DNA from 3 places in the Cytobacillus sp. T106 genome. Region 1 is predicted to be linked to each of the others. Evidence: riboswitches for the same ligand, from Rfam matches in the RefSeq annotation. Region 1 holds a riboswitch; each other region holds the start of a gene.
What was found. A riboswitch is a leader RNA that binds a small molecule or an ion and turns the genes downstream of it on or off. The one in region 1 is predicted to bind lysine.

Region 1 (9,778 bases):
TGTCCATTATCTTTCTGTAAGAAGGATCCTGCGGCCCATCCAATCAATATCAGAGGCTGCTGTCGAGATTAATGCCGGGCAGTTCCCTGATAAAATCACCCCCCGGCCTTCAGGGGAAGTCGGCCAGCTTGTGAGTAATTTCAACACGATGGCAGAATCCCTGAAATCAGCCCACCAGCAGCGTGATACCATGCTCAGGGACATTTCCCATGAACTCCGGACCCCCCTGACAAATATCAACGGATACCTGGAAGCACTGCAGGGCCGGGTCATCCAAGGGAATCCGGAATTATTCGGCTCCCTTCTGGAAGAATCGCTCCGCATTACCCGGATCGTCGAACTGATCACCGAACTGGATAGATGGGAACGGGGCAATGTCTTCCTGGAAAAATCATTTGAACCCGTCAGGCTGGATGAGATTCTGTCAGAAACCATTTCTGCCTTCAAGCTGAAATTGGATGCCCGGTTCCATGAAGTCCACATACACCTAGCCCCTTTTGCGATGGATGGCCACAGGGATGGGCTGAAGCAAGTGTTTACCAATATGCTTCAGAATATTGTTGACTATGATACAGGCCACTTGCTTGCGATTGAATCAGAAAGGGTGCAAAACCGCTGTATGATTCGGTTTATCCATCAAGGCGAGTTCATTGATCCCGGCGAAAAAGAGCTGATTTTTCAAAGATTCTACAGACTGGAGTCCTCGCGCACGAAGAAAGCTGAAGGTGCCGGGCTTGGACTGTCAATCAGCCGGAAAATTGCAGAGGCACATGGAGGAGAGATTGGATTGGAGACAGACGGCACTCATCACACCTTCTGGATTGCCTTTCCAGCCGGAAAACGTGACTAACGCTATAGAATCGGGTGAGAAAATTGTCTTACGTTAATATCGGAAGCCTCAGCATGCAGGTGGAATGGCTTTCTGTTGCTGTGGCGCTTATCACAGCATCATTGCTTTTTCGGCTGATCATGAAAAAGAAAACCGGGGATTGGCATTGGAATGCTTTTTTTGCTTATATCGTTGTCTGGAAAGGAAGCTATATCTTCTTCCATTTTGGACTGTTCCTCCAGAATCCCCTTTCTGTCCTATTCTTTAGCGGAGGAATCAAAGGACATACTTTAGGCATCATTACAGTGATTGTCTATCTTTTTTTACAGCTCAAAAAGAACAGCCTGTTTCCTGATTTGCCAATCTTATTCAGTCTCTTCTTTTTTATATACGAGGCATTCATGATCTATTTGGAGGGCGACCCTGTCCATTTATTAGCCCAGATTTTGTTTACCTTAAGCTTCATCATCTATCTGCAGCTCCGGAAACCAGAAGGATACAAAGAGTTCAAACAGGTATTTCTCCTGTTTCAAATGATGCAGATCCTGATCATCAGCATTTTCGGCACCATCATCTCTGTGGACCTGTACAGCTGTGCAGGGATCGCACTTTTTATTCTTTTTTCATATAAGAGGGAGGTTTGCCGCAATTGAAGAAAAATATAATAGCTGCCAGCATCATGGCCATAGCGATTGCCATTGTGCTTGTGAACGTATGGAAGTCCAGCCCGCCTGAAGAGCCGGTCCAAACCAGCACAGAAGAAGAAGAAAGCCCGCCAGCATCATCGGCCCCTGAAGAAGGGGCGGTTCCGCCTGACTTTGAACTGACGACGCTTGCAGGAGAGACCGTCCGGCTTTCCGATTATAAAGGCCAAAAGGTCATATTGAATTTCTGGGCAACCTGGTGCCCGCCATGCAAAGCCGAAATGCCGCATATGCAGAAATTCTACGAAGAAAACAAAGACAAGGACGTTGAAATCCTTGCCGTCAATTTGACCAATGCGGATAACGGCACAAAGGCCATTGAAAGCTTTGTCCAGGAATATGGGCTCACCTTCCCCATTCCCCTTGACCAGGATGGACAGCTCGGCGTGCAGTACCAGGTATTCTCAATCCCTACCAGCTATATCATTGACACCAATGGGGTTGTCAGCAAAAAAATCATCGGGCCGATGGACGAAGAAATGATAAAGAATCTGGTGAAATGAAGCCAGGGGGACAGGTCCCTTGGCCCAAACGGGCCAAGGGACCTGTCCCCCCGGCTCTTTTACACTTTCAATGTCCGCTTCAAAAATTCCCTGGTCCGCTCCTGATCAGGGTTATTGAAGATCTGTTCAGGACTTCCTTCTTCCGCAATGACTCCTTTGTCCATAAAGACGACGCGGTCGGATACTTCTTTAGCGAATTCCATTTCATGGGTAACGATCAGCATCGTTTGACCGGAACCGGCCAGTTCCTTCATGACTTTCAGGACTTCTCCCACCATCTCCGGGTCAAGGGCCGATGTCGGCTCATCGAACAGCATCACATCAGGCTCCATGGACAGTGCCCGCGCAATGGCGACACGCTGCTTTTGCCCGCCTGACAGCTGCCTTGGCTTGGCATTGACATATTGATCCATGCCCACCACTTTCAAATATTTCATGGCGACTTTTTCCGCTTCTTCCTTAGAGCGTTTCAGCACCTTGACCTGGCCAACCACACAATTATTCAGGACATTATGATTATTGAAGAGGTTGAATTGCTGGAACACCATTCCTAAGTTCTGGCGGTAAGCAAAAATATCATGCTTGTCGTCGAGGATGTTCTCGCCATTATAGATAATCTGGCCGCCGCTTGGCTTCTCCAGCAGGTTAATGCAGCGAAGGAGGGTCGATTTCCCTGATCCCGAGGAGCCGATAATCGTGACCACCTCTCCTTTTCTGACTGAAAAATCAATGTCCTTCAATACCAGATTTGTGCCGAAGGATTTGCTTAAGTGCTGAACTTCAATGACTTTTTCCATAGCCGCTCCCCCTTCCCTTACAGATTATTTTCACCTTTGCCCAGCAAATCGAAATTGTCAGGACCGTCTAATTTCCGTTCAAAATAACGCAGGATTCTTGTAACAATGAATGTCATGACAAAATAAATCACGCATGCCACAAAGAATGACTCAAAGTATCTAAAATTATTCCCTGCTACTGATTTGGTCATAAAGTATAGTTCCGATACTGATATAACATTAAGGACAGATGTGTCTTTGATATTGATGACAAAGTGGTTGCCTGTTGCCGGCAAGATATTGCGGATGACCTGCGGGAGCACGACATTCCACATCGTCTGATAATGATTCATCCCGATGGCCTGGGCTGCTTCAAACTGCCCTTTATCAACGGAAACAATTCCTCCTCGGACGATTTCAGCCATATAGGCCCCTGTATTGATGGATACAACAATGATGGCCGCTGCCAGGACATTGATGTCAACGCCGAATGCCAAAGCAGATCCATAATAAATGACCATCGCCTGGACGATCATTGGTGTTCCGCGGAAAAATTCGATATATACTGAAAGGACGAAATTAATCACCTTCAGCAAGATTTTTTTGGGTCCGCGCTCTGGTGCCGGGATGGTCCGGACCACTCCCGCCAATAAGCCAATGCCGGCTCCGATGATAGTTCCGATCAAGGAAATAAGAAGCGTGATCCCAGCTCCCCGAAGGAACATCGGCCAGTTTTCAGAGATGATTCTAACGATCCAATCGAAGCTCATCTTTCTCCCCCTCTATATTCATCATAAAACCGACTGTAAGCTTACAGCCGGCTCTATGCGTTTCTTATTGTGCTGCTGGTTGGTTCTGGATGGCTTCATCCATGATAGTGGTACGCTCTTCTTCTGAAATGCCTTTTAAAATCTCGTTGATTTTCTCTGTGAGTTCACTGCCCTTTTCAAGCCCGACAGCGATTGCTGTATCATCTTCGGAAGTTTCGAATCCTTCCTCAAAATCAACCATCGCAAAATTGTCATTGGCAGCAGAAGCACTGACTGCCTCAGGACGCTCAGACACGTATCCATCAATGATTCCGGATTCCAATGCAACCCTCATCGCAGGGAAATTGTCCATCGCTGTTTCTTTGGACACACCATCGATCTGGTCAATCACGGAATAGTGGAATGTATTCAATTGAGCTGTGATTTTAGCTCCGTTAAAGTCATTGAGGCTAGTCGCGTTTTCGTATTTTCCGCCTTTTTTCACGACCATAACTAGCTGGGAGTTATAGTAGTTCTCAGAGAAATCGATCGTCTCTTTGCGCTCTGCCGTTGGCGACATCCCCGCAATGATGGCATCGATCTTGCCTGACGTCAGCGCCGGCACAAGGCCATCCCATTCTGTCTTAACGATTTCTAATTCCTTGCCAAGCCCGTCAGCGATCTTCTTTGCAATTTCAACATCATAGCCGCCCGCATATTCAGCAGAGCCTTTGATTTTTACACCGCCATTGGAATCATCTTTCTGCGTCCAGTTGAACGGAGCGTAGCCTGCCTCCAGGCCAACCTTGAACGTACCACTTTCCGATGACCCTGAATCTGAACCTGAACTTGTGCTTGATCCGCAGCCGGCCAGCAAAAGGACTGCCGAAAGCATACCCGCTAAAAATAATGAAGCTTTTTTCATGTTTTCTCCCCCTATATTTGTATGATGAGAACAAAATAAAAACGACCTAAGATTAACTTAGGTCGTTATATACATATGCCCATAAGTCCTCTTTTTTTCCCTAAATGAGATAGCACAACTCAATAAGCCGGGAAGCCCATTGAGACAGTCCTGCAGCTCTTAACTGCAGACCCAGCAGGCAATACTGAGATATATGTGCCCGCTTCGGCGATATTTCCTTCTCCCTAGCATCATCGCTTCTCAAGCTCCGCTAAAGACTGTTAAACACCGCGCCTCTACCTCACTGGTAAAGTGAGGTCTTATTTAATTTTCTCTAATAGTCTACAACTATATAAATAATCTGTCAATCCTTCGTCCTGGGCACTATGTCAGGTATGATTTTCCTGGAGGTACCAATTCAAGCAGGTATTATTGCCGCAGATGATAGCTTCCCATTTGCTGGACCGGATGATGTGCTCTATATCAGTCTCTTTGGCCAGAAACAGTGTGATGAAAGAATCTATTACACTCATAAAAGCGTAATCCATCTGCTGATCGGTGATGATCAGCTCCGCATTTGAAAGCCCGAGAATCCCTAAAGGAGCAGCTTCCTTTAACGGCATGGAACCTTCTGTCAACGGGATGGGGCTGGAATAATAAATGCTTTCCGCCTGCTTTGACCCAAGAACATTCAACAGACTCCCCAACAGAAATACAGATGTCTGGTCCTCTGGCGGCAAATAAAGGTCCGGATCCATATAATTATCCAGAGCTTCGGCTAAATCCTTCCGTGCATACTCTTTCCTCAATCCCACAATCGCCGTCTGCAAGGCGAGTGCCAGTTCATCAAGTGAATTCAGCCCGCTGTCCTTCATCACCTTTTGCCATGGTACAGGCTGGCCTTTTTCCAGGGCCTCTTCTCCACTTAAAAAAACGTCCTCTGAATCAGGCTGTGCCGCTGTCCAGCCGGCAGGCATCCTGACAAAGGGATGAAGCAGGATCGCACAGGACTTGAACGGTGCCGGGAGCTGTCCGAGAATTGGGGAACAGTGATCCAGCCATAAGTAATTTAACATAGACTGCCACCTCGCTTTTATTCGTTCACTTATTAAACGAAGGAGCGAGGAAAAGGTAACACAAAATGGTGACAGGCCGGGGGGACAGGTCCCTTGGCCCAAACGGGCCAGAGGACCTGTCCCCCCGGCTCAATTTTTCCTTAGCTGAACCTGGTCAATTCATTATTTACCAGGCTCAGCTTTCCGGCCAGCTGGCCATCGGGGTCCAGTCCCCAGACAGAAATCAGGACTCTGTCACTGGAAGGGAAGAACCTGAGTTCAAATAAATCAAAGTTGGCATAATAGGTTCTTGTGATGGTGGAGCCCGGTGAGCTTTCCGGCGCAAGCGGGTTCAGCTCCAGCACATAGAGATTCTGGGTGTCAGTCAGATAATAGCCCTCGATCCTGACCGTTTCTTCCGTGTCACTGACGTTCTCAATTACAACATACAGCTGGCTAATCGGCCGGCCTGCTGAGGGCAGGTTGGCAATCGGCCCGGTAGTAACGAACGGCACTCCAGGCGGCACCCGCAGGAAAGGAATGAACTCAACCGGGCCCGGCCCTCCGATGTCATCCCCGCCAGGTGTGTTCGGCCCGGCAGGTCCCCAGTAATTGTTTTCCGCATTGACAGTTACAGCAGAGGCGTTGAATAACCCCCACTCTTCATTGCCGCTGAATGTATTTAGCTGAATCACTGGCGGTGTCACTGCAGTAGCCTCGACGAAGATGCCAATTCTGTTTTCTAGAATCTCGTTCCTTGTCACCACTTGTTCTGCCGGGCTTCCGAGCCTCATTCCGGCATCAGTGGCCCCTTTAACGGCATTTTCCGCGATTTCTACCCGGCCTCTTACTTCCGGGCTTGTCGCGATGCCTCTCTTCACATTGGCAGCACCTCCCTCAGGTGCCTCAATTCTATTCCCCCGTACAAGGACATTTGCCGTTTCTCTTTTCACAGCGACCGCAGTACTTTCTTCACTCAGGGCTTGAATATTGTAAACCCGGTTACCCTCAAGGGTTACGTCATTGGCAAGCTGCTGCTGAGAGGTGCCCTCAATAGAAATGCCAATGGCCGGTGCAGAGGCACTCGCATGCCTGATCTCAGAGATTTCATTATCAGCTGCCCGAAGCCTTTCTATCGCACTCGTCCTGATTCCATATGTCCCTTCAATTGCCTGCCGGGCCGGTGTTCCAATTTCCCTGATGATGTTTCCGCGAATCTCCACATCACTCGGCGCAACAGCCTGGTCTATTAATCGGGTCCTGACTCCAACAGCTTCCGCGGAACCGCTGTAAAGCGGATTTGTGATCGTAAAGCCCTCAAGAACCACATTGGCTGCAGAAATCTCCACCACAATATTACGCTCTTCTTCACTGTTTCCATTCAAAAACGTCACTTCAGGCCCTCCACTGGATCTTACTGTCAGCGGTTTATCAATCCTGATAAGTGTCGGACCTGTAATATCTGGTTCCTCATAGGTACCAGGGTTCACAGTAATAATATCTCCAGGCTCAGCTCCATCAATAAAATCCTGAATGCGCTGGCCCGGATTTACGATGAATTCAGTCATAATATTTCATCCTCCTTCCTTATAAAATATGCAAGGAGAGGGGGAGTGCTTGGACAAGGCACTATTAATTGCTTGTCTGTTAAAGAGTGCGACTGTAAAAACGGGTTCTGGTCCGACTGCTATTGCTAGAAAAAGAGACATATCCAGGGATATGCCTCTATTATGTACATCCACTTTCAATCCGTTAAATTTCCATTGCATTTTGCACGTAAAGCAGCTGAACCCCTCAAACTTCTAAAGTGGCGCAGACAGAAAAAGAGCCGGGATCATCCCCGGCTCTCGCCTCATTAATCTAAGTCTTCGATTGAATCAGCTTCCACGTAAGAAGGAACGACAAGTCCTGTTTTCGCGCCTTCAAGGTTTTCACCAAGGCGTTCCATATCGTCGCCATACTGATCAAGATAGTCTTTATGTGTCAGCGGCAGCCAGCCGGAAACGGTCGCATCTGCGTCGCCATTGGCCACAGCTGTAAACATTGGGCCTGCATCCAATTGAACCATTTCCACATTATAGCCGATGCTTTCGAGCACTTTCGCTACTACATTGGTGCTTGCAATCTCAGAATCCCACGCCACATAAGAAAGTGAGATATCTTCCCCGCTTACTTCCTCTGCGCCGTTTGTCCACTCGGCTACTTTATCGCTATTGTCTTTCACCCATGTGTCAGCAGCTTCGGCAGGATCTGTCCCTTCCTGGATTGCAACCATGACTTCACCGATATCATCATTTGTCCAGAAAAATTGGTCAAGCACTTTGTAAGCACTTGGCTGGTCTTCTTCCAGGCCTTTGCGTGTGAAGGTTTCGATTTTCTCTGCTTCACCGTAGATCCCTTTAGGGTCTTCCAGATATTTCAGATCATACTTAGCGAACATCCAGTGCGGCGTCCAGCCAGTTACGATGATAGGCTCTTCATCTTTGATGGCGTTGTCCAGCTCAGCAGCCATAGCAGCCGAAGAAGACTCAACCAGTGTATAGTCTTCCAGATTATCATACTCTTCCAATGCTTTATTGGTTGCCGACATGATTCCGGCACCAGGCTCGATGCCAGTGATTTTGTAATCCACTCCATCACCGATCGTGCTGCCTTCCTCTGAATCTTGAGAATCATTTCCGCAGGCAGCCAATCCGACAGACAATGCAAGGATTGAAGCCAACCCGGCCATACGCAATTTTTTCATTGTGATACTTCCCCCTTAGTTTTTAGTGATTCTTATATTTTGAGAAATCCGGTCAAGCACGATCGCCAGGATGACGATGGCGAGACCAGCTTCAAAACCTGTACCGACTTTCAGCTGGGTCACGGCACGGTACACATCTGCACCCAGTCCCGGCGCACCTACAAGGGATGCGATAACAACCATGGATAGAGCAAGCATGATGCTTTGGTTGATTCCGGCCATGATGGTGTTCATTGCCAATGGCAGCTGAACCTTGAATAACTTCTGGCTTGGCGTTGAGCCAAATGCGTCAGATGCTTCTACAAGATCCTCCGGCACCTGGCGAATTCCGAGATTGGTCAATCGGATCGTTGGCGGCATCGAGAAGATGACGGAAGCAATGATACCTGGTACGACCCCGATCCCAAAGAAAATGATGGCCGGGATCAAATATACAAAGGCCGGCATCGTCTGCATAAAGTCAAGGATCGGCGTAAGGATGCTTTGCGCACGGTCGCTTTGTGAAATCCAGATTCCAATAGGAATTCCTATGATGATCGATATAATGACCGATGCCAGGACAAGGGCAAGCGTATCGATCGTGCCATCCCAATAGCCGAGATTATCAATCAGCAATAAACCTATAGCGGTAAATAATGCTATCGTCCAGCGGCTTACCCACCAGGCCAAGCCTGCAAATATCAAAATCAGCAGCAGTGCCGGTATCGATTCCAATACCATGACAAAGAATTCAACAACTGCTCCGATTCCATCTGTCAGGATGTCAAAGAACGGGCCCAGAATGTCTTTGATCCAGCTGACCGCACTATCTACCCAGCTGGCTAACGGAAGCTTCGGCAAAAATGTCATATGCTTTCCACCTCATTTCCCTGAACATCTGCATTAAGATCAGACTCCAGCCCTGCAAGTGCACCAAGTACAGCGCCCCTTACAATGACTCCCTTGAGCCGTCCTTCCTCATTGATGACAGGCAGCGGAAGTACAGCCGTAGCCACCTGCTCGAACAAGTCTACGAGAAGGGTCTCCGGTTTAATGGAATCGAGATCAGTAATGAGGATCTCTTCTAGGGTCTGCTGGTTCTTGACGGCAGCTGAAGCAGCTTCGATTGTGACGGTGCCGAGGAGCTTCTGCTTGCTGTCAACTACGAACAGATGGGATATCCCTTCATTTTTCATGACCTTCACAGCCACACGCGGACCGCGGTCGATGCGCACCATTTCAGGGCGTTTCATGACATGCTCTGCCGTTAGGACCTTCGAGAGGTCAACATCCTCAACAAACCGCTCCACATATTCATTGGCAGGGTTTGTCATGATTTCTTCAGGCGTACCGATCTGGACGATGTTCCCATCCTTCATCAGAGCAATTCGGTCGCCGATGCGGAGAGCTTCATCAAGATCATGGGTGATGAAAACGATCGTTTTCTCCATCTTTTCCTGCAGTTCAAGCAATTCGTTCTGCATATCTTTGCGGATCAATGGATCGAGCGCACTGAACGCTTCATCCATCAGC
Region 2 (9,778 bases), on a different contig from region 1:
GTATATAATAGAATCATAGAAAGAGGGGAGACGATTGAGCAATATGACATCTGCAGAAACAAAGGCTGAGCACGGGCCGGAAACCGTCCCTGCTTTCGGCTATGAATTGATCCGGGAAGAGATTCTTACCGATATGCTCGGCAAGGATGCAGCCGAAATACTTTATTGGGCCGGCAAAAGGCTGGCAAGGAAATACCCGCTTGAATCGATGGAAGCAGTCATTGAGTTTTTTGAAAACGCCGGATGGGGAAATCTTGCTGTAAAAGAAGAAAAAAGGAGCGAAATGGAGCTCCAGCTTTCAAGCCCATTGTTCGCCAGGCGCTTTAAGGAAAATCCAGATTGCACTTTTCAGCTCGAAGCTGGTTTTCTTGCACAGCAGCTGGAATCCCAGAAAGAACTGCTCTCTGAAGCCTTTGAGCATCCCAAAAAAAGGGGCGGCCTTGTCCTTTTCACAGTGAAGTGGGATAAAAAAGACCGCATCAGCCCGCTATAATGGATAAGCTGCTGTAAGCATAAAAGAAGGGATGGCACGAAGCGCGGCGCGCATCCGGGAGGAGATCCTTCCCCGATGCATCCAGCCCGGCGCCTCTGCCATCTTTTTTGATTTACACGCTCTTTGCCGGAGTGCCTGACAGTTCGAACGCTTCGTGGAGGGCTTCCACCGCTTTGACCATAGAGCTGTCACTGATGACCGTTGACACCTTGATCTCTGAAGTGCTGACCATCTTGACCTGGATCCCATTTGAAGAAAGCACTTCGAACATCTCCGCTGCCACCCCAGGATTCGACACCATTCCCGAACCGACAATAGACACTTTTGCAAGTCCTGATTCTGATTCAATCCGGTCATATTTCAGTGTATCCCGATTGTTCTCCAGAACCTTAAGCGTTTCTTCCAGATCATCATTTTTAATTGAAAAAGACAGGCTTCCTGTTTGTCCTTCAGCAACACTCTGAATAATGATGTCAACATTGATGTGATGCGCAGCAAGTGTCGTGAAGACAGTGGACAGGCCCTTCAGGCTGTCCTCCAGCCCAAGGATTGCTACCTTGGTGATCGCATTTTCAAAAGCTACTCCCCGTACAACTAAATTTTCTTCCATCGTTGGCTCCTCCTCAATGATCGTTCCTCTTTCCCTTTCAGTGCTTGATCTGACTTCAAGCGGCACTTCATAATTCTTGGCAAATTCCACTGCCCTCGGATGAAGCACACCTGCGCCGAGATTCGCAAGCTCTAGCATTTCGTCATATGACAGGGACTGCAGCTTCCTTGCTCCTTTTACATAGCGCGGGTCAGTCGTATAGACGCCTGTCACATCTGTATAAATATCGCACTTATCCGCTTTCAGCACTGCTGCCAGCGCCACTGCCGTTGTATCTGAGCCGCCGCGTCCAAGGGTGGAAATGCTCCCATCTTCTGTTACTCCCTGGAATCCGGCAACCACGACGATCTTTCCTTGATTAAGCTGATTTTGGATTTTCTCCGGATCTATATGTACAATCCTTGCGTTCCCATGCACAGCCTCAGTTTCTATTCCTGCCTGCCATCCAGTGAAGGAGATGCTTTCATAGCCTTTTTCGTTCAAAGCCATGCTCAAAAGGCTGATTGTCACCTGTTCACCTGTTGTAAGGAGCATATCCATTTCACGCTTGCTGGGCGAAGCAGAAATTTCCCTGGCCAGGCCTACAAGCTGGTCAGTCGTTTTCCCCATTGCAGATACAACAACGACTACGTCATTGCCTCTCTCTTTTTCTTCAATTGCGCGCTCTGCTGCATTCATGATTCTTTCTGTGCTGCCAACAGAAGTCCCTCCGAATTTCTGGACAATTAATCCCATCGTTTCTCCTTCTTTCATCTGGATATCGTTTTTCCGGCCGCCTGACATGTAAAAGAGAGGTTATCCATTGCTGATTTGAACACAAAAAAGCAATGAGAATAACCATCCCATTGCTGTGTTTTAAATACATATAAAATATGCCCACACAGTGAGATAGCTCTCCAAGACGGCGCTGTCTTGACAATCCAGTATTTATTCAATACAGGACCAGAAAAGAAAGAAATGAGACTTCCTTTTCTTCGGCAAACATTCCCTTTCAAAGCTTTTCACGGAAACTCATCTTTCTCCAAGCTTTTACTGATGAAGTTTGCACCTCTACCTTCACTTTAATGCTATAAAGTGATATTGCTATAAAGTTGAAATCATTATATCATAGCGTTTTTTTTATATCAATGCTATTCAGATAATTTATTTTTTAATTCCTGTGCGACATTAGCCGGAATTCCGATAGCTGTAAATTCATCCAAGCCGGCTTCTTTCATTTTCTTTACGGATCCGAAGGTTTTCAAAAGCAGCTTCTTTCTCTTCTCGCCAATTCCGGGAATGTCATCCAACAATGACTGGAAGGCGCTTTTTCCGCGGAGCTGCCGGTGGAAGGTGATGGCGAAGCGGTGGACTTCATCCTGGATGCGCTGAAGCAGATAAAACTCCTGGCTGTTCCGCTCAAGCGGTATGATTTCCAGCGGATTCCCATACAAGAGCTGGGAAGTCCTGTGCTTCTCATCCTTGGCAAGGCCGGATATCGGGATATCAAGCCCGAGCTCATTTTCAAGTACATCCCTGACCGATTCAATATGGCCTTTCCCGCCGTCGACAATAATAAGATCCGGAATGGGCAGACCTTCTTTAAGCACCCTGGTGTACCGCCTCCGGACAGCCTCGCGCATGGATTCATAATCATCCGGTCCCTTGACTGTCTTGATCTTATATTTCCTGTATTCGCGCTTTTCCGGTTTGCCGTCTATGAATACAATCATGGCAGAAACCGGGTCAGTGCCCTGGATATTCGAGTTATCAAAAGCTTCAATGCGGTGCGGCGTATAAATGCCCAGCTGCCTGCCAAGATTTTCAACCGCTTTGATCGTCCGTTCCTCATCCCGTTCTATAAGGGAGAACTTCTCCTGGAGGGCAATCCTGGCATTTTTCCCCGCCAGCTTGACCAGATCTTTCTTCTGGCCGCGCTGCGGTTTGAGCACCTTTACTTCCAGGAGCTTTTCTGCCATTTCTTCATTGACCGTATCCGGCACCAGAATTTCACGCGGTTTAAAATGGTTTGCCTTTGTATAGAACTGGCCCATGAAGGTAAGCATTTCTTCCTCAGGCTCCCCGTAAACCGGGAACAGCGAAACATCTCTTTCAATCAGCTTCCCCTGTCTGATAAAAAAGACCTGGACGCACATCCAGCCCTTATCGACGGCAAAGCCGAATACATCGCGGTCAGTAAAATCGGTCGATGTCATTTTCTGTTTTTCCATCGTCGCTTCAATATGGGCGATCTGGTCCCTCAGTTCCTTCGCCCTTTCAAAATCCAGTTCCTCTGCTGCTGCCGTCATTTTGACTGTAAGCTCTTTCTTGATGTCTTTGTAGCCGCCGTTCAAAAATCGTGCAATCTCATCGACAATATCTTTATACTGCTTTTCGCTGACCGGCTTGACGCAGGGCGCCAGGCACTGGCCCATATGATAGTACAGGCAGACCCTGTCAGGCAGGGTCGAGCACTTCCTGAGCGGATAGATCCGGTCAAGCAGCTTTTTTGTTTCATTCGCCGCCTGGACATTCGGATATGGCCCAAAGTACTTCCCTTTGTCTTTTTTGACATTCCGGGTTGTGATCAGCCTTGGATGGCGTTCAGCTGTCAGCTTGATGAACGGGTAGCTTTTGTCGTCCTTCAGCATGACATTGTATTTTGGATCATACTTTTTGATCAGGTTCATTTCAAGAATGAGGGCTTCCATATCTGATGATGTGACAATATATTCGAAATCCTCAATTTCATTTACAAGGCGGAGCGTTTTGCCGTCATGTGAACCGGTAAAGTAAGAGCGGACTCGGTTCTTCAGTACCTTTGCTTTCCCAACGTAAATCACGGTATCCTGCCTGTCCTTCATAAGGTAGCAGCCTGGCTGGTCCGGCAGCAGCATCAGCTTATTCTTGATTCTTTCGTTCATATTTTCACCCCCGGTGCAAAATCAATCTATATACACGCATTGCGTTACAATTTAGATGCCGCCCTTCCATTTTAATAAAAATTACAAAAGGAAAAAAGCAATAAAGGAAAGGAGGGCAAGATTACTATTATAAAAATTCCACAGGACTGCGTCAATATTTTCTTTTTTTATGAAAACTTCCAGCCTGGCATCAGGAGACATAAGGCAATATTATACATAACAAAACCCCGGCTCTTAGAACCGGGGCCATCTTCAATGTTTACGCGTGTTTTGAAAGAAGTTCTGAAAGAGCTTCTTTTGGCTGGAAGCCGACCACTTTGTCAACGACTTCGCCATCTTTAAGGACCAGCAGTGTAGGAATGCTCATGACACCGAACTTGCCTGCTGTTTCCTGATTTTCATCTACATCGATCTTGACGATTTTCACTTTGTCGCTCATTTCGCTGTCAAGCTCTTCAAGCACAGGTGCAATCATTTTGCATGGTCCGCACCATGGTGCCCAGAAGTCAGCAAGAACCAGGCCAGAGCCAGTTTCTGTTGCAAAAGTTTGATCAGTCGCATTTGTAATTGCCATAATATATGCCTCCTAAAAAGTATAGAGTTTGCCGGGAAGTCCCGTCTGGATTCAGATTGAACAATACAGTTTTCCCGGGCAGCATATCTATGCCTGGCTGCCCAATCAAACCGCCAGCTCGAATTCTAATGACAGTATATCACCGTTTCCCTGACGAAGCTAATAATCTGTTTCGTCCGTAATATACCCTTTTAACACTGTTATATTCATGGTTTGACCCAGAATTAAACCAGGGCCAAAAGAGAAAGAGCGGCTCGTGCCGCTCCCCTCATTATGCGTTTACAACTACCTTTCTGAATTCCTCGGTCAGCAGCGGGAGCACTTCAAACAAGTCTCCGACGATCCCGTAGTCTGCCACTTTGAAGATATTTGCTTCAGGATCTTTATTGATGGCTACAATCACCTTTGAATTGGACATCCCGGCTAAATGCTGGATGGCGCCGGAGATGCCGCATGCGATATAAAGATCCGGTGTAACAACTTTTCCAGTCTGGCCGATCTGAAGTGAATAATCACAGTACTCTGCATCACAGGCACCGCGGGAAGCCCCGACCGCTCCTCCAAGAAGATCTGCAAGCTCCTTCAGCGGCCCGAAGCCGTCTTCACTCTTGACGCCGCGGCCTCCTGCTACAATTACTTTCGCTTCAGAGAGGTCCACCCCTTCAGAAGCTTTTCTTACCACTTCTTTAATGATGGTGCGCAGGTCTTTGATTTCAACAGAAAGTGAAGCTGTATCCCCAGTGCGTGACTCATCCTTTTCAAGCGGTGCGATATTATTTGGCCTGATCGTTGCAAAGATCAGCCCGTCTGTGATGATCTTCTTTTCAAAAGCTTTGCCTGAATAAATCGGGCGTGTGAATACGATATTTCCGCCGCTTTCTTCAACGCTGACTGCATCAGAGATGAGGCCGGATTCAAGCTTTGCCGCAATCCTCGGCGACAGGTCTTTCCCAAGCGCTGTATGTCCGCACACGATCCCTTCCGGACCTTCAGAATCCACCACAGCCAGGAGTGCCTGTGAAAAGCCGTCTGAACTATATTGCTTCAGCTTTTCGTCCTCCACAGTAACAACCCTGTCTGCACCGTACTGGATCAGCTCTGCTCCCAGTGCGCTGACTGAATCCCCAATCAGAACGCCGACAACCTCGCCTCCTTCAGATGCAATTTTGGCAGCTGCAATCGCTTCGAACGATACATTCCGCAATGATCCGTCCCTGACTTCGCCCAATACCAATACTTTTCTAGCCATTTTGTGTACCTCCTGAGTATTTATTCTGTATCAATGAATTAAATGACTTTCGCTTCAGTGTGAAGAAGGCTGACAAGCTCTTTGACCTGGTCTTCAAGGTCGCCTTCCAGCACTTTACCGGCTTCCTTCTTCGGAGGGAGATATATTTCGATCGTCTTTGTCTTCGCCTCTACATCATCTTCTTCAAGGTCAAGATCATCCAGCTCAAGCTCCTCAAGCGGCTTTTTCTTCGCCTTCATGATTCCCGGCAGAGAAGGATATCTCGGTTCATTCAAGCCCTGCTGAGCTGTAGCTAGAAGAGGAAGGCTTGTTTCAATCACTTCAGAATCACCTTCAACATCCCGGACGATCGTTGCTGTTGTACCGCTGATGTCCAGTTTCGTGATAGTAGTGATATAAGGGATATCCAGCAGCTCTGCGACACGGGGGCCAACCTGGCCTGAGCCGCCGTCAATGGCCACATTTCCTGCCAGGATCAAATCGGCTTCTTTGTCCTTTAAGTATTCGGACAGGATCTTGGCTGTTGTGAACTGGTCTCCAGCTTCCACATCATCTTCCGTGTTGATCAGTACCGCTTTGTCAGCTCCCATCGCAAGTGCGGTCCGGAGCTGCTTTTCAGCTTCCTCCGTGCCTACGGAAATGACCGTGACTTCGCCGCCATGCTCATCCCTCACCTGGATCGCTTCCTCGACGGCATATTCATCGTACGGGTTAATGATGAATTCTGCGCCATCTTCATTGATCTGTCCGCCCGAAATGGAAATTTTCTCCTCGGTATCAAAGGTTCTTTTTAATAAGACATAAATGTTCATTATGTTCCCTCCCAAATTGATAGGTTAGATGAATCGAATAATTGTTTGCGTTTACATTTTAGAAAAAAATATCAGTTTAAAAGATTGGGAAAATTCAGGGCGGAGTAAATCCCCAGCCAAGAAGCTGAGGGAAACACTCTCTTTGCAGCAGTTATTTTCCTTTAAAAGCAGGCTCTCTTTTTTCAATGAAAGCCGAGATCCCTTCCTGCCCATCTTCAGAGGCGAACACTTTTCCAAAGAGTTCCGCTTCTTTTTCTACCCCATTATAAAACTCAGCATGCTTGGAATGGCTGAGAAGCTCAATTGCCGCTTTCAGCGCGATCGGGCTCTTCCTGGCAATTTTCTTTGCCATATTAAACGCATTCTCCAGCAGCTCTTCTTCAGGGAATGCATGGTTGGCCAAGCCATACTGGACTGCCTGGATGCCTGTGATCGGATCACTTGTGAACAGCATTTCCGCTGCCCGTGCAGATCCTACCAGCCTTGGCAGCCGCTGTGTGCCGGCAAAGCCCGGGACAAGACCCAGCTGAAGCTCTGGAAGGCCCAGCTTGGCTGTTTCGGAAACAAGCCTGAAATGGCAGCCCATGGCAAGCTCGAGGCCCCCTCCAAGCGCAGCTCCGTGAATGGCGGCAATAATCGGCTTCGGAAATGATTCCATCCTTTCGAACAGATCCTGGCCGAACTTGCCCAGTTTAGAAAAGTCGCCGCTGGACTCTACCTCTGTAAATTCTTTGATGTCAGCGCCCGCTGAGAAGAAACGGCCTTCCCCATGGATGAGGACCACCCTGACCTCGTCAGTTTCTTCAATTTCATCCAATACACCGGAAAGCTCTTTAAGCACGCCGGAAGAAAGTGCATTTGCAGGAGGCCGGCTGATTGCAATCTCGGCAACCATATCCTGATGCGACCAAGTTAAATACTCCATGTTTACCCTCCTATAATCGTCGGTTTACTCTTATTATCAGAGTCTGCCTGCCCTAACGGCTGGAACAGCCGTGCACAAGCAGTTTATGGACAGCAGGGGCCAGATCAGTCAGGCTGTACTTTTGGTCGTTCATGACCCAGGTCGTTACAGTTTCGTCTATTGTGCCAAAAATCATCTGTCTGGCCAGCCTGATATCAAGCGAGGGTGAAAATTCCCCGGTTTCAATTCCTGATGCAAGTATCTGATCGATCGCCTTCAAATAGCCTTTCAGCACGTCATTGATTTTTAAGCGCAAATCCTTATTGGACTGCCTTAATTCAAGCTGGGTGACAATGGCCAGATGGTGATCTTCAGATAAAAGCTTGAAATGATTTTCGACCATCATTAATAATTTCTCTGTGGCTGAGTCATTTCCTGCAATATTCTGTTCGATTTTTTCAACAAAAGATCCCATTTTCTCTTCAAAAAGTGAAATCAGGATATCTTCCTTATTCTTAAAATATAAGTATATCGTCCCGTCAGCCACCCCGGCCTGCCTCGCAATTTTCGAAACCTGGGCCTGGTGGTAGCCGTTTTCTGCTATAACCACTACAGCAGCTTCAATAATTTGCATATATTTTGGTTTATTCTTCTTCAACATTTTTCCCCCGTTCCATTTATCAAAAAGCGCAAAGAAAGGGATAATGCTGTCATGCAGATTGTTCCTTTGTGCTAAAATGAATGAATCATCATTCATATTTTTATAATAGTATTACAAGCAAAAGTTGTCAAGAATTTGTCATAATAAAATTTTCTTACCGGCGCTGAGGCGGACAAGCTCTATTTTTCAAAATAAAGAGTCCGAATGGAGATCCGGCCTCAGGAAGGATCTGAATCTGTTTGTTTATACTTTACTCTATTATCCCCTATTTTAAAAATGATCAGGCTTGCTTTTTCTGTTCTTCTTCCAATTTCTTTTTCTCTTCTTCTACAAGAGCCCGGCGCAGTATTTTTCCGACGGCTGTTTTCGGGAGCTCACTCCTGAATTCATAAATCCTTGGAACCTTGTAGGCAGCAAGATGTTTCCTCGTAAATTCATTCAATTCTTCTTCGGATGCCTCATGCCCTTCTTTCATGACTATATAGGCTTTGACCGTTTCCCCCCTGTATGGGTCAGGGATCCCTGCAGCCACAACTTCCTGTACGCCCGGATGTTCATAGATGACTTCTTCTATTTCACGCGGGTAAATATTGAAGCCGCCGGCAATGATCATATCTTTTTTGCGGTCCACAACATAGAAATAGCCTGATTCGTCCATATACCCAAGATCACCTGTGAGGAGCCAGCCATCCCTTAAAGTCTGGGCCGTATCTTCCGGACGGTTCCAGTAGCCTTTCATGACTTGAGGGCCCTTTACTGCTATTTCCCCGACTTCCCCGGGAGGCAGCTTTTCGCCATTTTCCATTGAGAACACCGCAGCATCTGTATCTGGCCATGGCACACCAATGCTTCCTTTAACCCTCGGACGGTCCCATAGATAGTTTGAATGGGTGACCGGCGAAGATTCTGTCAGCCCGTAGCCTTCAACGAGCTTTCCTCCCGTCACTTCCTCAAAACGCTGCTGTACTTCAACCGGCAGGGGAGCTGAGCCGCTGATGCAGGAATCGATCGATGACAGGTCATATTTCTGAAGATCCGGATGGTTGAGAAGCCCTATATAGATGGTTGGCGCTCCAGGAAACAGGGTTGGCCTTTGCTTTTGGATGGTTTTCAAAGTTGTCTCGGCATCAAATTTCGGCAGCAGGACCATCTTATATGCCTGCATAATGGAAAGGATCATCACGGTGGTCATGCCGTACACATGAAAAAACGGCAGCAGGCCAAGTACAATTTCTTCCCCGCGGCGGCATTTGTACAGCCATGCCTGGCACATGGAAGCATTGCTGACAAGATTCCTGTGGGTAAGCATGACCCCTTTGGGGAATCCTGTGGTCCCGCCTGTATATTGCAGAAGGGCGATATCTTCTTCATAGTCGAAGCTATGCTCCTTCAGGCTGCCGATGGGACGCTTCAATATTTCCTTCAGCAAGTGGTTATTTCCTTCATGCTTCACATTAACTACAATGCCATATTGCTTTTTCTGGATATACGGGTAGACAAGATTCTTCGGGAAAGGGAGAGCATCTTTGACAGCGGTTACAATAATATGCTTGATCTCTGTTTTTGGGACAG
Region 3 (9,778 bases), on a different contig from region 1:
TAATCAGCTGCATCAAGGAAATAGAGGCCGCTGTCTGTCGCAAACAATACGGAAATGATGGCAGAAGCCCCGCCTCCAAATAATACTGCTTTTGTACGGGACACTTTGAACTTATCCTGTACACCAGCAACAAAAGTTTCCACGATTGAGATGAGTGATGTAAGACCTGCAAGGACCAGGCATAGGAAGAAGAAGAAGCCAAACAGTCCGTTTAAAGCAGGGAATTCACTAATGATCTGCGGGAATACCACGAAAGCAAGGCCCACACCTGAACTAACAACCTCATTGATTGGCACGCCTTGCTGTGCAGCCATGAAGCCCAGTGCAGCAAAGACGCCGATCCCGGCGAGAAGCTCAAACCCGGAATTTGCAAATCCAGTGATGAATGCACTGTTTGTCAGATCCGTCTTCTTTGGAAGATAGCTGGAGTACGTGATCATGATCGCAAATCCGATTGATAAGCTGAAGAAGATCTGGCCATATGCGGCCACCCATACTCCAGGATCTGCAATCTTGCTCCAATCCGGCTTGAAGAAGGCATCAAGCCCCTGGACAGCTCCATCAAGTGTCAGCGCGCGAACAACAATGATTAAAAATAAGATAACAAGGGCTGGAATAAAGATTTTGTTCGCTACTTCTATCCCTTTTTTCACGCCTTTAAACAATACGCCAAGAGTAATGAGCCATACAAGGATCAATGGGAAGAATACGCCTGGGACGATCGTGCTGATTGATCCCGGTGCATCTGAAAGCTTAAGATATTCTCCGAAAAAGAAACCGTTCGGGTCATCTCCCCAATTCTGGTTAAAGGAAAACCCTGCAAATGACATGGCCCACGCAATGATGACCGCATAATATGTGGAGATGACAAAGGAAACAGCTACCTGCCACCAGCCGAGCCATTCAAATTTTTTGTTCAGCCTTGCATACGTAAGCGGAGCGGAGCCGCGGTACTTATGGCCCAGTGTAAATTCAAGGATGAGAATTGGGATCCCTGCTGTCAGAAGTGCAAACAGATAAGGAAAGAAGAAAGCTCCTCCTCCATTATCATACGCCACGGCAGGGAATCTCCATATATTCCCCAGCCCGATCGCTGATCCGACAGCTGCCATAATGAAACCTGCTCTCGTTCCCCATTGAGGACGATTATCCATAATTCAATTTACCCCCATTTCATTTCCAGTTCTTTTGAAATGCACGTCTCAAGAGTTGGAAACTTTTATATTTTCTGATTTTTTAGTATAATCTAAACATAGTATAGCCACATTTCCCTACGGTGTCAAAGCTTTATTTTTTGAAAATTATTATTTTTAAATAATAACTCCCAAGCCCCTTAATGCCCATCCACCTCCTTAATATACTAATATTCCCCCGCCGGATAGACTATCCATGAAATTCTGGCATTTTCATATAAATCGTTTTTCAGAATGCACTTTCCAATGGCAATTAAAAAAGAGGCACCCTATGCGGGATGCCTCTCAATATCAATCTGTAAATTCAGCAGATGTTCCCTGCCCGCGCCCCGCAATGAAGGCAAAGGCAGCTAAAAGGACTGCCACTGAAAATAAAGCAAAAATGGTGCTGCCGGTAAATCCGATCACCAGGTATCCCACAGCTGCGATCAGCGCTGATATGAGTGCATACGGCAGCTGAGTCAGCACATGGTCGATATGGTTGCACCCGGCCCCTGTGGATGAAAGGATGGTTGTATCTGAAATAGGAGAACAGTGGTCTCCAAATACCGCTCCAGCCAAAACGGCTGCCATTGCAGGCAGAAGAAGCGAAATATCGGTCGCTGCTACAACGTCGCCGGCAATAGGAAGCAGGATGCCAAAGGAGCCCCATGATGTTCCTGTACTGAATGCCATGATCCCTGCAATTACAAACAATATGATTGGCAGCAGTGAAAGGCTTATATTGCTGTTTTCCACGACACCTGCAAGATAGGTCCCGGTTTCCAGCTGGCCGATCAGATCAACAATCGCCCAGGCAAAGATCAAAATATAGACCGCAGGGAGCATGGATTTAACTCCTTCCCAGATCCCTTTTCCGAAAACGCCTGCACTTACTCCCTTCAATACGACAGCCTGGCGAAGGAACAGCAGCAGTGTGAGAGCAAGCCCGATCAGGCTTCCGATGATCAGGGATTTCGCTACATCGGTATTTTCGAAGATCTTCAGGATCGTTGCGCTTCCCTCTGTTGCTGTGTATCCAGTCCAGACCATGCTGCCGACTGTTCCGAGAATCAACGCAATGATCGGCCAGACAAGATCTCCGACTGACCCGGTTGTGCTTGTTGGAAGATCATCCTTCAGCTCTCCAGGAGCAGGCTTATCAGGATCCAGAACCAGTCCTTCTTTTACAGCCCGCTCTTCATGGGCTTTCATCGGCCCGATTTGGATATTCCTGAATGCCACAATGAATACCATGGCAAGAGCAGTCCATACATAAAGGTTCATCGGCACCATCTGCATGAAAGCTGAGAATGCCGAGTATTCTGTCACCCCATGACCGGCTAGGATCGTCCCGATTAGGGCAATGATATAGGCGCCCCAGCTCGAAACAGGGGAAACGACACATACCGGAGCAGATGTAGAATCAATCAGATACGCAAGCTTTGCCCTTGAAACTTTATGCCGGTCCGTTATCGGCCGTGAGATCTGGCCGACCGCCAGTGCATTGAAATAATCATCTATGAAAATAATGATGCCAAGCACTGCACCGACAAGCTGGGCTCCAGCCCGGGTTTTCACCCGTTTCATCGCCCATTCCCCGAATGCGCGGCTTCCTCCGGAAATGTTGATAAAAGCGGTAATGATGCCAAGAACCAGCAAAAATAAAATAATATATACATTCCAGGTATTCAGGGCTCCATCAGCCACAAAAATGCCTTTGACGGCCTCCCAGATGATGCTCAGGGTTTTCCCGATGCCAAAGTCGGCAAGCAGGAAGGCAGCGGTTATAATCCCGACACCTAAAGATAACAATACTCTTCTTGTCAGAACGACCATTAAAATGGCCACAAGCGGCGGCAAAAGTGAAAATATCGTGTTTGCCAATTTCTCTCCTCCTCCTTGTATGATGACAGGGGGGAACTTCCAGACGAAGATGCAGTTTCAGCTGCTGTGCAGCTGCAGATAATAAAAAAGAGCAATGATAGAAAATCCATCATTACTCTTTCTAAGTAATAGGTTTCTCCATCACGATCTGTAGCTCCCCATTATAAGGCTTTTCTAAGCATATACCTGCTTTGCCTTTATAATGACAGTGCTGCCCTTCTTCAAAGCAGCCCCAGCAATGGAATGCGGACACATGTCAATTGCTTCGGCAAAAATTCCCTTTCTGATGCGGTCAACGTTGTCATCCTCGCACATCTTACTCTTGAATTTTGCACCTCTACCCCACCGGATATGATAAGGTCATATTAATTTCTATAATACTATAACAGGCACCCTTCTTTTTAGCAAATCCATTAATTAGCAGGCAGCTCAATGGAAGGGGCAGAATCACCGCCGCCCCCGTTATAGAATTGAGGCACATCTCCCGGGATGACTCCCATGGCCACCGGCACATCCTCCCGCACATGTATAACTTTTGTAGCAAATGGTATGATGATCTGGACCTGGACATCCAGGCGGACAAACACTTCCACCAGTACATTATTGATTCCATGGTCTTCACTTTTTCTGATCACATTTGATGTAACAGATCCCACGGAATTGAATTTCACAGGTATCCGGGGTCCGAGATTCCCTAAAAGGGCGTTGTTAGTTGCCTGGCCCAATGGCACATAGTAGATGATCCCATCCTGCTTTTTGGAGCCTTCTGTTTCAATTTCTATTTCTGTGAATGATTCCAGGGCTGATAGATCGCCCTGTTCAGCTTTTTTGATATTATCCTGGACCATTTCCGTAACCTCTGCCTTCACACGGTTTAGCTTCTCGGTATTGATGGTGATGACAGAACCATCGCCGCTTTTAACAAACATCTCCTCAAGGTCCATTACATTCGTGATTTTTTTGTTGATGGCATTGTTAATGACCAGCGATGCGATTTTCCTCGTCTGAGAGTCAGCGTAACTCATCAGGGTAGGTTCAAGCCCCTTATTGATGATCCATATTCCGGCTGCGGTCGAGAACATAAAAAACACAAAAGTCAGCAGAAAAACATACCGGAAAGGAAGCGGGCCTTTCCTTGGGAGCCGGCCGCCGAATTTAGCCAAAGCAAATCCCCCCTTTACAAGCTATATGTATGCTGCAAAGGGAGGAACTAGCAGAAAAACTTAGATTTTATTTGCTGTTTCCGGCATCCGCATTTCACAGCCGGTGACAATCACGGTAAGCTCTTCTGACAAGTCGAGATCGAATGGTTCAACCGGAAGGCCCTCTTTTTCAAGGATGCGGACGACTGGCCTGTCTGACACCCCTTTATTCTGGCGGACCACCACTCCTGACCTGCCATCATTCAAATGGACCATCATCCCGGAAGGATAGACAGCAACAGACCGCCGGAAAGCTTCTACCACAGCCGTATCAAATTGCTTCCCTGAGCCTGCATACAATATCTCGAGCCCCTCATGCGGCAGCATGGCCCCCCTGTATACACGGTTGGAGGTGACGGCATCGAATACATCAGCGACGGCAATGATTTTGGCAAACAGATGGATTTCATCTTCCACCAGCCTCCTTGGGTAGCCGCTGCCGTTCAGCCGTTCATGATGCTGAAAGGCGCAATGGGCAGCAAGGAGAGGCAATGTATGTACCCTGCGCAAAATTTCAAAGCCTGCTTCTGCATGCTTTTGGATTTCTGCAAATTCATCTTCTGTCAGCTTTCCCGTCTTAAAGAGAATTTCAGAGGGCACCTTCATTTTGCCGACATCATGGAGAATAGCCCCGATCCCCAGCATATCCAGCTCCTGCGGCTTCAGCTTCAGCTCTATGCCGATCGCCAGGGAATAGAGCGTCACATTCAGCGAATGGGAGAAAATATAACTGTCATATGTACACACGTCCGCCAATATGCCAAACAGATCTTTATTATCATTAATCTGCTGCACCAGATCCCTGATGATCTGTTTAAAGCTTTTCGACGATTTTTCAATAATGATCGAGTCTGACAGCTTGTTCCCTTTCTTTATCTGGGTAAAAGTTTCCTCAATGGAAGATACCGCTTTCCTTTTCATCGCCGAATCGATCGAGCTGCCGGATTCTATATCATCTGTCCTCGGGTCTTTTACATATATATAGGTGACGCCAAGATCCCCGAGCCTTGCAAGCAGCTTCTCCGAAAGCTCCACTCCGTCGCTGACAAGCACAACACCCTTATCGCTTAAAACCGCTTTTGCAAGAATGGCCCCCGGATGTACTGATGAGGTAGCTACTAATCTCATATAAAAGCTCCAATCATTTCTGTCTCAATTTACGTCCTTCATCCTATCCACATTATAGTAGAAAATTCTACAAAATACGACTGATAATGGTAATCTTTGCATAAGTAAGTATCTTCGGCTTCTATTTGGAGTGGAATGATCCGTTAAAGAAAAAAAAGAGCCGCCTGCTGCGGCTGGCTCTCTACAGCATTTTCAGCAGGGCGTCCTTGCCGATCATGCCTTTATGGATTCCAAGTTCTTCAGCCTCAAAGGTCACCGATTCCAGCGGTGCCTCCAGGAGCTGCTCGATCGTGCGGACACCAACAGCCCTTCCAGCAATCACTTTCCGGTCCTTCAGCTTTTCATTGAGCAGGGCGATGTCCAGCGCTCCGCACATAATATAGCCCTTTTCGCTCGAGACAGCGAGCAGGGTCGTTTTCGGCAGCTGAACGGATACGCTTAAAAAGGTATGGCCGTCGATGATGACAGGTGACAGTTCCATCATAAGTATCCACTCCTTTCGCTTCATAACAGATTATGTCAGCAAAAGAAAAAGGGTGCCGGCATATTACTGAAGCTGCTGCAGTTTCCATTCCAGCAGATGCCGCAGGAAATCGGGAAAGAAATATTCCTTTTCGGCAGCCCTGCGGATTTCAGGGAAAAAGGGACCGAATGTAAACATGTCCGGGATGGCAAGGGAATAGCTTTTTTCATTGTCGAGCACCTGACCGCCAATCTGCATATTTCCCGAAGTATCCATTTCTGCACCGGTACTGATCATTCTTCCCATGAGGGTCCCGCGGAAACCAAGTCCCTTGACCTGTAACTGCTCCCACTCATCACTTTGTGCATGCCGGAGCACTTCCTTCAGCTCAGACCCTGTCAGCACAACTTTGCTTGGATTGATCGGATGCGGACAGATTCTATGGAGGTCATACAGAGTTGCCTCATTCTTTTCCAGCCCCTCAAGGATCAAGCCTTCATTAAGAAGGGCTGCATCCGCCCCGCACTTCTCCTGGAGTGCTTTACACAAAAGAATGGCAAGCTGCTTTTTGCTCATGCCGCCGTTTGGCAGAGGTGCTGCCGGTACATCAAGGAGGCTTTTTCCCTTCCGATAAAGATTTTCAATGATATGCTCTTCATCATCAGCAGGTGGCAGCTCATTTGTATCATACAGCTGCGCCTTTTTGCCGATGACTGTTTTCGTTTCCGTGTCTATTTCGAGCATAACATGCCCGGCATAAAACCCGTGCTTGCCGGCGGCTGCCAGCAGGCAGCCTTCCGCCATTTTCCCTTCATGCAGAATATGATGGGTATGGCCGCCAAGAATCACATCGGCTTCCGGAAATTCCGCCGCCAGCCTTTCATCATCATGAATGCCCAGATGTGACAGGATGACGATAATATCGGCCTGTCCCCTTACCTCTGCAAGTACCTTTCGAAGCTCTTCAAAGGGGTCTGTCAGCTTCCAGCCGAGCAAATCATAGAAATGTTCATAGTTTGCTGTTGCACCGGCAGCAGCCACCTTAAGTCCGCTTACAGTCTCATAAATTGCATAAGGTTTAGCCCAGTCCGGCCGCCTTCCATCTTTGTAAAAAAGGTTGGCGGTGATAACATCAAAACCCGCTTTCTCATAGAGAGTGTCAAGAGAGTCAAAAGGAAGGGTAATTCCTTCATTATTGCCGATGGCAGCAGCAGTGCAGCCTGCCTGATTGAGCAGGTCTGTGTTGCACTTCCCCCCAGTAGCCTCTGTCAGCGGATGCCAGCGGTCCACATGGTCGCCGATATCGAAAAAGAAGACATCTTCTCCTGCCTCTTCATGCCATTTGCGTCTTTCTGTTAAAAGGCTGTGAATCCTCGGCCAGCGGCTAAAATGGCTGTGCAAATCATTTGTATGGTATATATGGATAACTTCTTTCAAAGATGAAACCTTCTTTCCTTTTCCCATCAGGCCAATGCAGGCCGAACATCACGGAGGTGCAAGCCTCTCCTCATTTTAGAACAAATCAAGCTGCCGGGGAGCCAGGCCTGTATACTCAATCCCCATCATATCGACCAGCTGGAGTGCATTGTCTGCCGCATCCCCGCCTGAATTATTATTAAAGACAGCATATACCTTCTTTGTGCTTTTTTCCAGTTCCCTGAGGGCCGGGGCCCAGCCGGAAAGCTCCTCCTCATTATAGCGGTAGAGATATCTCACTTCCCTCCAGTTCTCCGCATTCTTTTTCTGCCAGCCGTGCACATTCCTTCCATGGAAGCGGACCAGCACCTTTCCCGGATGGGTACTCTCCATGACTGTCGGGACAGACCCCTCGCCGGACTGTGGTTCATCGCAGATACTGTGAATCCATTCTTCCTGCTCCATGAACCTTAAGGTCTTGTCCTTCATTTCCGGATAGAACCAAGTCTGATTGCGGAATTCCAGGGCACAAGGGATATCATCCATCTGATCCTTGCACCAGCGCAGATAATCAACATTTTCCCTGCGGCAGTCAAACCATGGAGGAAATTGAAACAGCGCCATGCCGAGCTTATCCTTAGCGATATAAGGCTGCAAGGACTCCTTAAAAGCTGTAAACATCTCTTCCTTGCTGTCAAAGGGGATTTCTCCGCGCTGATGCCCAGTCATACCCTGATAGGCTTTAACGATGAATTCAAAGCCGTCGGGCGTTTCTTCCGTCCATTTATGTGCATTCCTCAGAGGCTGGACAGCATAAAAAGAAGCATCCACCTCTACAATGGGGAAATATGCTGCATATTCCTTCAGCTTATCACGCGGGGAAATGCCCTTCTTATAAAGACTGTCATGATCCCCCCAGCCTGTGAGTCCAATATTAATCATGCTGCCGCCTCCTTTCTGTTCTCTATGTAACGTTCTATTTTCCCTCTTTCACGTCTGGAAAAACCACGAAGCACTCCTGCCTTCATTATACAAGAACAACCGCCAGGCCGCTTTTAAGGTGCCTTTAAAAGAGAAAAAAACCCATCCGGCAATAACCGGATGGGACCAAGCTTGATCAGCCGATGGAACCTTCCATCTCGAACTTGATCAGGCGGTTCATTTCAACTGCATATTCCATTGGAAGCTCTTTTGTAAATGGCTCGATGAAGCCCATTACGATCATTTCAGTTGCTTCTTCTTCGGAGATGCCGCGGCTCATCAGATAGAACAGCTGCTCTTCCGAAACCTTTGATACCTTCGCTTCGTGTTCAAGCGAGATGTTATCATTCAGGATTTCATTGTAAGGGATTGTATCAGAAGTAGACTGATTATCCATGATCAACGTATCGCACTCAATGTTTGCACGAGCGCCTTCCGCTTTGCGGCCGAAGTGCACGATCCCGCGGTATGTTACTTTACCGCCCTGCTTGGAGATTGATTTTGATACGATTGTAGAAGAAGTATTTGGAGCAAGGTGGATCATTTTTGCCCCGGCATCCTGATGCTGGCCTTTCCCTGCAAGTGCAATGGAAAGGGTCATTCCGCGGGCGCCTTCTCCTTTAAGGATAACTGCCGGATATTTCATTGTCAGCTTGGAGCCGATATTTCCGTCAATCCATTCCATTGTAGCATTGGCTTCACATACAGCCCTTTTTGTTACAAGGTTGTATACGTTGTTTGCCCAGTTCTGGATTGTCGTATAGCGGCAGTACGCATCCTTTTTGATGATGATTTCTACAACGGCACTATGAAGAGAGTTCGTTGTGTAGACTGGAGCTGTACATCCTTCAACATAGTGGACATGGGCGCCTTCATCCACGATGATGAGCGTGCGCTCGAACTGCCCCATATTTTCTGAGTTGATGCGGAAGTAAGCCTGAAGCGGAGTGTCTACCTTTACGCCTTTTGGCACGTAGATGAAAGAACCGCCTGACCATACCGCAGAGTTCAGAGCCGCAAACTTATTGTCGGTCGGAGGGATTACCTTCGCCCAGTGCTCGCGGAAAAGATCTTCGTTTTCCCTCAAAGCAGAATCTGTATCCTTGAATACGATTCCTTTTGCTTCAAGGTCTTCCTGCATATTATGGTAAACAACCTCTGACTCGTACTGCGCAGAAACACCTGCAAGGTATTTTTGCTCTGCTTCCGGGATGCCAAGCTTGTCAAACGTCTGCTTGATCTCTTCAGGCACTTCGTCCCATGAGCGTTCTGTCTTTTCAGAAGGCTTTACATAATAAGTGATTTCATCAAAGTTTAATGACGCTAGATCTCCGCCCCATTGAGGCATTGGCATGTTGTAGAAATGTTCAAGAGATTTTAAACGGAAGTCAAGCATCCACTGAGGCTCTTCTTTCAGCTTTGAAATTTCCTCTACGATTTCCTTCGTCAAACCACGTTTTGAGCGGAAAATGGAAACGTCTTTATCGGCAAATCCGTATTTATAATCACCGATTTCAGGCATCTTTTTT

Region 2: another riboswitch for lysine. It lies ahead of ABU165_RS01120 (aspartate kinase); the one in region 1 lies ahead of ABU165_RS21665 (transporter substrate-binding domain-containing protein).
Region 3: another riboswitch for lysine. It lies ahead of ABU165_RS23800 (Na+/H+ antiporter NhaC family protein); the one in region 1 lies ahead of ABU165_RS21665 (transporter substrate-binding domain-containing protein).

Annotation. Positions count from the first base shown of each region.
Region 1 is NZ_JBEUMK010000017.1:31,412-41,189, forward strand. It holds gene ABU165_RS21640 (sensor histidine kinase) at 1-850, shown strand, start outside; gene ABU165_RS21645 (hypothetical protein) at 874-1,482, shown strand; gene ABU165_RS21650 (peroxiredoxin family protein) at 1,479-2,036, shown strand; gene ABU165_RS21655 (amino acid ABC transporter ATP-binding protein) at 2,096-2,833, opposite strand; gene ABU165_RS21660 (amino acid ABC transporter permease) at 2,851-3,582, opposite strand; gene ABU165_RS21665 (transporter substrate-binding domain-containing protein) at 3,647-4,486, opposite strand; lysine riboswitch at 4,589-4,772, opposite strand; gene ABU165_RS21670 (DUF2711 domain-containing protein) at 4,855-5,541, opposite strand; gene ABU165_RS21675 (right-handed parallel beta-helix repeat-containing protein) at 5,682-7,088, opposite strand; gene ABU165_RS21680 (glycine betaine ABC transporter substrate-binding protein) at 7,376-8,266, opposite strand; gene ABU165_RS21685 (ABC transporter permease) at 8,282-9,115, opposite strand; gene proV (glycine betaine/L-proline ABC transporter ATP-binding protein ProV) at 9,112-9,778, opposite strand, start outside.
Region 2 is NZ_JBEUMK010000001.1:217,785-227,562, reverse strand. It holds gene ABU165_RS01125 (YslB family protein) at 44-493, shown strand; gene ABU165_RS01120 (aspartate kinase) at 606-1,838, opposite strand; lysine riboswitch at 1,985-2,164, opposite strand; gene uvrC (excinuclease ABC subunit UvrC) at 2,234-4,006, opposite strand; gene trxA (thioredoxin) at 4,266-4,580, opposite strand; gene ABU165_RS01105 (electron transfer flavoprotein subunit alpha/FixB family protein) at 4,852-5,829, opposite strand; gene ABU165_RS01100 (electron transfer flavoprotein subunit beta/FixA family protein) at 5,868-6,641, opposite strand; gene ABU165_RS01095 (enoyl-CoA hydratase) at 6,793-7,566, opposite strand; gene ABU165_RS01090 (fatty acid metabolism transcriptional regulator FadR) at 7,619-8,203, opposite strand; gene ABU165_RS01085 (long-chain-fatty-acid--CoA ligase) at 8,487-9,778, opposite strand, start outside.
Region 3 is NZ_JBEUMK010000024.1:11,004-20,781, forward strand. It holds gene ABU165_RS23795 (sodium-dependent transporter) at 1-1,154, opposite strand, end outside; gene ABU165_RS23800 (Na+/H+ antiporter NhaC family protein) at 1,485-3,059, opposite strand; lysine riboswitch at 3,203-3,407, opposite strand; gene yunB (sporulation protein YunB) at 3,473-4,222, opposite strand; gene ABU165_RS23810 (HD-GYP domain-containing protein) at 4,283-5,389, opposite strand; gene ABU165_RS23815 (YunC family protein) at 5,571-5,873, opposite strand; gene ABU165_RS23820 (bifunctional metallophosphatase/5'-nucleotidase) at 5,937-7,289, opposite strand; gene ABU165_RS23825 (DUF72 domain-containing protein) at 7,365-8,210, opposite strand; gene sufB (Fe-S cluster assembly protein SufB) at 8,386-9,778, opposite strand, start outside.